One region of the Streptomyces kanamyceticus genome, then DNA from elsewhere that is predicted to be linked to it. Evidence: riboswitches for the same ligand, from Rfam matches in the RefSeq annotation. Region 1 holds a riboswitch; the other holds the start of a gene.

Region 1 (3,264 bases):
ATGGCCCGCACGATGTCACCGAACTCGGCGTAGCACATGTGTGTGTGGATCTGGGTGTCGGGGCGGACGCCGCTGGTGGTGAGGCGGAACGACTCCGTGGCCCAGTCCAGGTAGGCGGGGCGGTCGGCGGCGCGCAGCGGCAGGGTCTCGCGCAGCGCGGGCTCGTCGACCTGGATGACCGAAGTGCCCGCGGCCTCCAGGTCGTTGACCTCGTCGCGCAGGGCGAGGGCGACCTGGCGCGCGGTGTCGCCGAGCGGCTGGTCGTCGCGGACGAAGGACCAGGCGAGCATGGTGACGGGCCCGGTGAGCATGCCCTTGACGGGGCGGTCGGTGAGGGAGTTGGCGAAGGACGTCCAGCGCACCGTCATCGGTTCAGGTCGGGAGATGTCGCCCGCGAGGACCGGCGGGCGCACATAACGGGTGCCGTACGACTGGACCCAGCCGTGCTGCGTGGCGAGGTAGCCGGTGAGCTGTTCGGCGAAGTACTGCACCATGTCGTTGCGTTCGGGCTCGCCGTGCACCAGGACGTCGAGCCCGGTCTTCTCCTGGAAGGAGACGACCTCACGGATCTCGTTCCTGATGCGCTCCTCGTAGCCCGCCGTGTCGAGGCGTCCCGCGCGCAGGTCGGCGCGGGCCGTGCGCAATTCGGTGGTCTGCGGGAACGAGCCGATCGTGGTAGTGGGAAGCAGCGGCAGCTTGAGGTGCGAACGCTGGGCCGCGGACCGCTCGGCGTACGGCTGGGAGCGGCGTCCTTCGGCGTCGGTGACGGCGGCGGCCCGGGCCCGTACGGCCGGGTCGTGGGTGATCGCCGATCCGGCGCGCGACGCCAAGTCGGCGCGGTTGGCGGCGAGTTCCGCGGCGATGGTGTCGGTGCCCTGGGACAGGCCCTTGGCCAGGGCGACGATCTCGGTGGTCTTCTGCCGGGCGAAGGCGAGCCACCGCAGGATCTGCGGGTCGATGTCCCGCTCGGCCGCGGCGTCGATCGGGACGTGCAGGAGCGAGCAGGAGGCGGCCACGTCGACCCGGTCGGCGAGCCCGAGGAGGGTGCCCAGGGTGGACAGGGACTTCTCCAGGTCGTTGATCCAGATGTTGCGGCCGTTGACCACACCGGCGACGAGCCGCTTGCCGGGGAGGCCACCCGCGGCGGCGAGGTCGTCGAGGTTGGCGGCCGCGGCGTCGGTGAAGTCGAGGGCCAGGCCGTCGATCGGGGCCTTCGCCAGGACGGGCAGGGCGTCGCCGAGCCGGTCGAAGTAGGAGGCGACCAGGAGCTTGGGCCGGTCGGTGAGGGCGCCGAGTTCGCGGTAGGCGCGGGTGGCGGCGTTGAGCTCGGCCGGGGTGCGGTCCTGCACCAGGGCGGGCTCGTCGAGCTGCACCCACTGGGCGCCGGCCGCGCGCAGATCGGCGAGCACCTCCGCGTACACCGGAAGCAGCCGGTCGAGGAGGGTGAGTGGCTCGAAGTCGGCGGGGACTCCCGGTGCGGGCTTGGCGAGCAGCAGGTAGGTGACGGGGCCGACGAGGACCGGGCGGGCCGAGAGGTCGAGCGCGAGGGCCTCCTTGAGCTCGGCGACCTGCTTGGCGGAGTCGGTGGCGAAGACGGTGTCCGGGCCCAACTCCGGCACCAAGTAGTGGTAGTTGGTGTCGAACCACTTGGTCATCTCCAGCGGCGCCACGTCCTGGGTGCCGCGAGCCATCGCGAAGTACCCGTCCAGGGCGTCGGATTCGAAGGACGCGCGGTGCCTGGCGGGGACGGCGCCGACCATGACGCTGGTGTCCAGCACGTGGTCGTAGTACGAGAAGTCGCCGGTCGGCACCTCGTGGACACCGGCCTCCGCCAACTGCCGCCAGGTGGTGCGACGCAGCTCCGCCGCGGTCTCCCGGAGGGCGTCCGCGGTGACGCGGCCCTTCCAGTAGCCCTCGACGGCCTTCTTCAGTTCACGGTTCGCGCCCTGACGGGGGTAGCCGTACACGGTGGCCCGTGCTGCCGCGGCTGCGGACTTCGTTGTCACGGAAATCTCCTTCGCGAGATGACTCCTGAACATCCCGGGGACGGGACGCGGACGCGAAGGGATGACGGACCGTCCGGCCTCACACGCGTCGATGACACGGTTCTCCGAACGGTATGCGCGCCGACCCGCCCACGAGGTCACCGGGATTCCGCACGTGATCGGTCACGTGCGGGCAACGGGCAGGTCTTCGGACTCGTGGGCACATCCGCCGAGGCGGATTCCTACTGGCCGTCGCTTCCCGGATCCGCCGGATCCAGTGCGTATGACGGCGGTCGTTCCCACTCACCGCTGCGGGGCAGTCCCGGATTCCCACCGGGTTCCCTCTTGCGACGCGCCTGCCTGGCGGACAGGGCGAACCAGCTGCACGGGCCACCTTAGAGGGTGCGGGCCGTCTTGGGCAGCACTGATCACATGTCGGATCGCCCCAAGCTGCAGCTTGGGTCTTGGTGAGGAAACCCGAGGATTGACTTGGCTGTTGGGGAAGCGGGACGATCGTTTCGGGCCCAAGGCGGCAACCCGGCCGGGCCCCGACACCGATCCGGACGGTGTCGGGGCCCGGCCGGGTGTCGACCGCCTCGCCGACGTGTTCGGCCGGAAACGGCTGCCCGTCGGCCGGAAAGAGATCGCCCGTCCCCCGGCTGCGCGAGCCTGTCGGGGTGGACTTACTAGGACGTCCAACTATATGGTCCTCGGCAAGGCCCGCGGTGTCAGGGAAGCCGGTGTGAATCCGGCGCGGTCCCGCCACTGTGACCGGGGAGTGCGTTCTCGCAACACAACGCGCCACCGAGGGACGTCGTGTCCGTCGGGAAGGCGGGGGAGCGCGCGCTGATCCGGGAGTCAGGATACCGGCCGCGGGGTGTTCCGTGTTGTCCACGAGGATGGAGCAGACACGCATGGCACCGGTCCGTACCCACGACCCAGGTGATCCGGCGGAGCGACCGACGGTATGCGCCGACTTCTAGCGCACCGGCGACGTAGGCCCACGAGGTAGGCCCACGAGGTGGGCCCGACTCCCGGCTCCCCGGCGGCGTACGTCAACTCGCGGCTCACCGACGGCTCTTCGGCCCTCGCGTCCCGCGGCCCCGATCCGAGCGCGCCCCACCGGGCGCCGCCCGTCGGTGTGCCGCGCCATCCCCGGATCCCCACCTGACGAGAGCAGGCTCATCGTGGTCCGTGAACTCACCCATTTCATCGGCGGCAAGCACACCGTCGGCACGTCCGGCCTCTTCGGCGACGTGTACGACCCCAACACCGGCTC
Region 2 (3,264 bases), 7.4 Mb from region 1:
CTTCTCCTCGGGATCGTGATCGTCACCGCTCTCGTGTTCGATTTCACGAACGGTTTCCACGACACTGCCAACGCGATGGCGACGACCATCTCGACCGGCGCTCTCAAGCCCAAGACGGCGGTGGCCATGTCCGCCGTGCTCAACCTCGTCGGCGCCTTCCTCTCCGTCGAAGTCGCCAAGACGATCTCCGGCGGCATCGTCAACGAGGACGGCCTCAAGACAGAGGTCATCTTCGCCGCGCTCGTCGGCGCGATCCTCTGGAACCTGCTGACCTGGCTGGTCGGCCTGCCCTCCAGTTCCTCCCACGCCCTCTTCGGCGGCCTCATCGGCGCCGCGGTCATGTCGATGGGCTGGTCGTCGATCAACGGCGGCACCGTCGTCACCAAGATCCTGATCCCGGCCCTCGCCGCGCCCCTCGTGGCGGGCATCGCCGCGATGCTGGCCACGCGCCTGACGTACCGGATCGGCCGCAACACCGACACCAAGGCCACCGCCAAGGGCTACCGCGTGGGCCAGATCGCCTCCGCGGGCCTCGTCTCACTGGCGCACGGCACCAACGACGCGCAGAAGACCATGGGCATCATCACGCTCGCCCTGGTCACCGGCGGTGTCCTCAACCCCGGTGCGAACCCCCCGATGTGGGTCATCGTCTCGGCCGGTGTGGCCATCGCCCTCGGCACCTACCTGGGCGGCTGGCGCATCATCCGCACCATGGGCAAGGGCCTCACCGACCTCCAGCCGCAGCAGGGCTTCGCCGCCCAGACCAGCGCCGCGACGGTCATCCTCGCCTCCTCGCACCTGGGCTTCTCGCTCTCCACCACCCAGTCCTGCTCCGGCGCCGTGATGGGCGCGGGCCTCGGCCGCAAGGGCGGCGTGGTCCGCTGGTCGACCGCGACCCGGATGTTCGTCGCGTGGGGCCTGACCCTGCCGGCCGCCGGTCTGGTCGGCGCGGGCGCCGAGTTCCTCACCAAGCAGGGCCCCTGGGGCATCGCGGCCACCGCCGCGATCCTGATCGGCGGCTCGGCCGTGATCTGGGTCCTCTCGCGACGCGACGCCGTCGACCACACCAACGTCACCGACGACGAGATCGGCGCCGCCAAGGACGCCGAGCCCGCGGGCGTCGTGACCACCGCGATCGCCGCCGTCTCACCGCCCCCGGTGGGCACGACGGCCACCACGGACTCCTCTTCCGAAGACCCGGTCAAGGCCACCATCTCGGCCCCGACCACGACCACGACCGGCGCCATGGCGGACCCCGCCAGGCCCGCGACGGTGTAAGGACGGATCAGCATGAGCATCGACTGGGCAGCTCTCGGCTCCGTCTTCGGAGTCAGCCTCGCGGTGACGGTGGCCCTGGTGGGCCTGTTCACGCTCGGCATCGTCGGCCTCTCCAAGCAGGAGGCGGCGGCCGCGTCCGGCGGCGGCTCCGCGGCGGTGGCCCGCACCGGCGCGTACGCCTGCTTCGCGCTGTGCGCGGCGGCGGTGGCGTACGGGATCTATCTGATCGTCGCCTGAGCCTCGTCCGAGCCTGACGACAGCTTCACCGGTGGGGTGCGGGACGTGCGTATGCGTCCCGCACCCCACCGTCGTGTGTGGGGCTCCGCACAGTCTCCCGCCGCAGGTCAACGGCGAGTTGACGGGCGTTCGCGGGGCGTGGTGGACTGCCGGGGCCAACTACGGCGGCAGGTGAGGAAGCCGGTGCGAATCCGGCGCGGTCCCGCCACTGTCATCGGGGAGCGACCTCCCCGGAAGCCAGGAACTCGCGCCGCCGCATCACGTCGAACCAGGGCGCGGACACCCTGAGTGAGGACATATCGCCATGCGCGGCCGCCCCTTGCCGGTTCCCCTTCCGAGTACGAGTCAGCTCCTCGGCACGGCGACCGGCTGACCCCCGTGAGTGCCGATCGCGACTTCGCGTACGGCGCCGCCGCCGGTCTCATCGGCGACCTGCTGCTCGGCGATCCGCGCCGGGGCCATCCGGTCGCCGCGTTCGGGCGTGCGGCGGGTGCCGTCGAGCGGGTGCTGTGGCGCGACCACCGCGGGTGGGGCGCGTTGCACGCCATGGTGTGCGCCGGTGGCGCCGCGGGTGCCGCCGCGCTCGCCTCTTCCCTCGTACGCCGTTCACCTGCCGGATCCGTCGCGCTGACGGCCGCCGCGACCTGGGCCGTGGTCGGCGGGACCTCGCTCGGGCGTGAGGCGCGGGCCGTCGGCGGGGCTCTGGAGGCCGGGGACATCGAGGTCGCGCGGGAGCGGCTGCCGCACCTGTGCGGGCGGGATCCGCAGGCGCTCGACGCCGACGGGATCGCGCGGGCCGTGGTGGAGTCCGTCGCGGAGAACACCTCGGACGCCGTGGTGGGGGCCCTGGTGTGGGGGGCGCTCGGCGGGGTGCCGGGGCTCGTCGCCTTCCGCGCCGTGAACACGCTCGACGCGATGGTCGGGCACAAGTCGCCCAAGTACCGGCGGTACGGGTGGGCTTCCGCCCGGGCCGACGACGTCATGGGATGGCCCGGGGCCCGGCTGACCGCCGTCCTCGCGACGCTCGCGGGCGACTCGCCGCGCGGCGCGCTGCGGGCCTGGCGCGCGGACGCCGCGAAGCATCCCAGTCCCAACGCGGGGCCCGTCGAGGCGTCCTTCGCCGGGGCCCTCGGCGTACGGCTCGGTGGGACGCTCTCGTACGCGGGGCGGGTCGAGCACCGTCCTGTTCTGAACGCGACCGGGCGTGCCGTACGGGTCCCGGACATCGAGCGGGCCGTGCGGCTCTCTCGACGGGTGAGCTGGCTGGCGCTGGGGGTCGCGGTGGCGGCCGCCCGGCGGAAACGGAGAGACGCATGAGCGGCGGGCTGCTGGTCGCGGGGACCACGTCGGACGCGGGCAAGAGCGTCGTCACCGCCGGGATCTGCCGGTGGCTGACGCGCAAGGGCGTGTCCGTCGCGCCCTTCAAGGCGCAGAACATGTCCCTCAACTCCTTCGTCACGCACGAAGGCGCCGAGATCGGGCGTGCGCAGGCCATGCAGGCGCAGGCCGCGCGGGTGGAGCCGAGCGCGCTGATGAACCCGGTGCTGCTCAAGCCGGGCAGCGACCGCTCCAGCCAGGTCGTCCTCATGGGCAAGCCGGTGGGCGAGATGAGCGCGCGCGGCTACCACGGGGGGCGCCAGGCGGCGCTCTTGGAGACCGTCGTGGGATGCCTCGATGAGCTCCGGAGCACGTACGACGCCGTGATCTGTGAGGGCGCGGGCAGCCCCGCCGAGATCAACCTGCGGCGCA

What was found. Region 1 has a riboswitch for cobalamin ahead of metE (5-methyltetrahydropteroyltriglutamate--homocysteine S-methyltransferase). Riboswitches for the same ligand answer to the same signal wherever they lie in the genome.
Region 2: linked by a shared signal. The riboswitch ahead of CP970_RS33715 (cobalamin biosynthesis protein) and the one ahead of metE (5-methyltetrahydropteroyltriglutamate--homocysteine S-methyltransferase) in region 1 are both predicted to bind cobalamin.

The regions. Positions count from the first base shown of each region.
Region 1 covers NZ_CP023699.1:383,476-386,739, reverse strand. Annotated here, with positions in the region: gene metE (5-methyltetrahydropteroyltriglutamate--homocysteine S-methyltransferase) at 1-2,006, opposite strand, end outside; cobalamin riboswitch at 2,168-2,382, opposite strand; cobalamin riboswitch at 2,680-2,874, shown strand; gene CP970_RS01530 (CoA-acylating methylmalonate-semialdehyde dehydrogenase) at 3,173-3,264, shown strand, end outside.
Region 2 covers NZ_CP023699.1:7,765,385-7,768,648, reverse strand. Annotated here, with positions in the region: gene CP970_RS33725 (inorganic phosphate transporter) at 1-1,278, shown strand, start outside; gene CP970_RS33720 (hypothetical protein) at 1,291-1,515, shown strand; cobalamin riboswitch at 1,641-1,784, shown strand; gene CP970_RS33715 (cobalamin biosynthesis protein) at 1,894-2,832, shown strand; gene CP970_RS33710 (cobyric acid synthase) at 2,829-3,264, shown strand, end outside.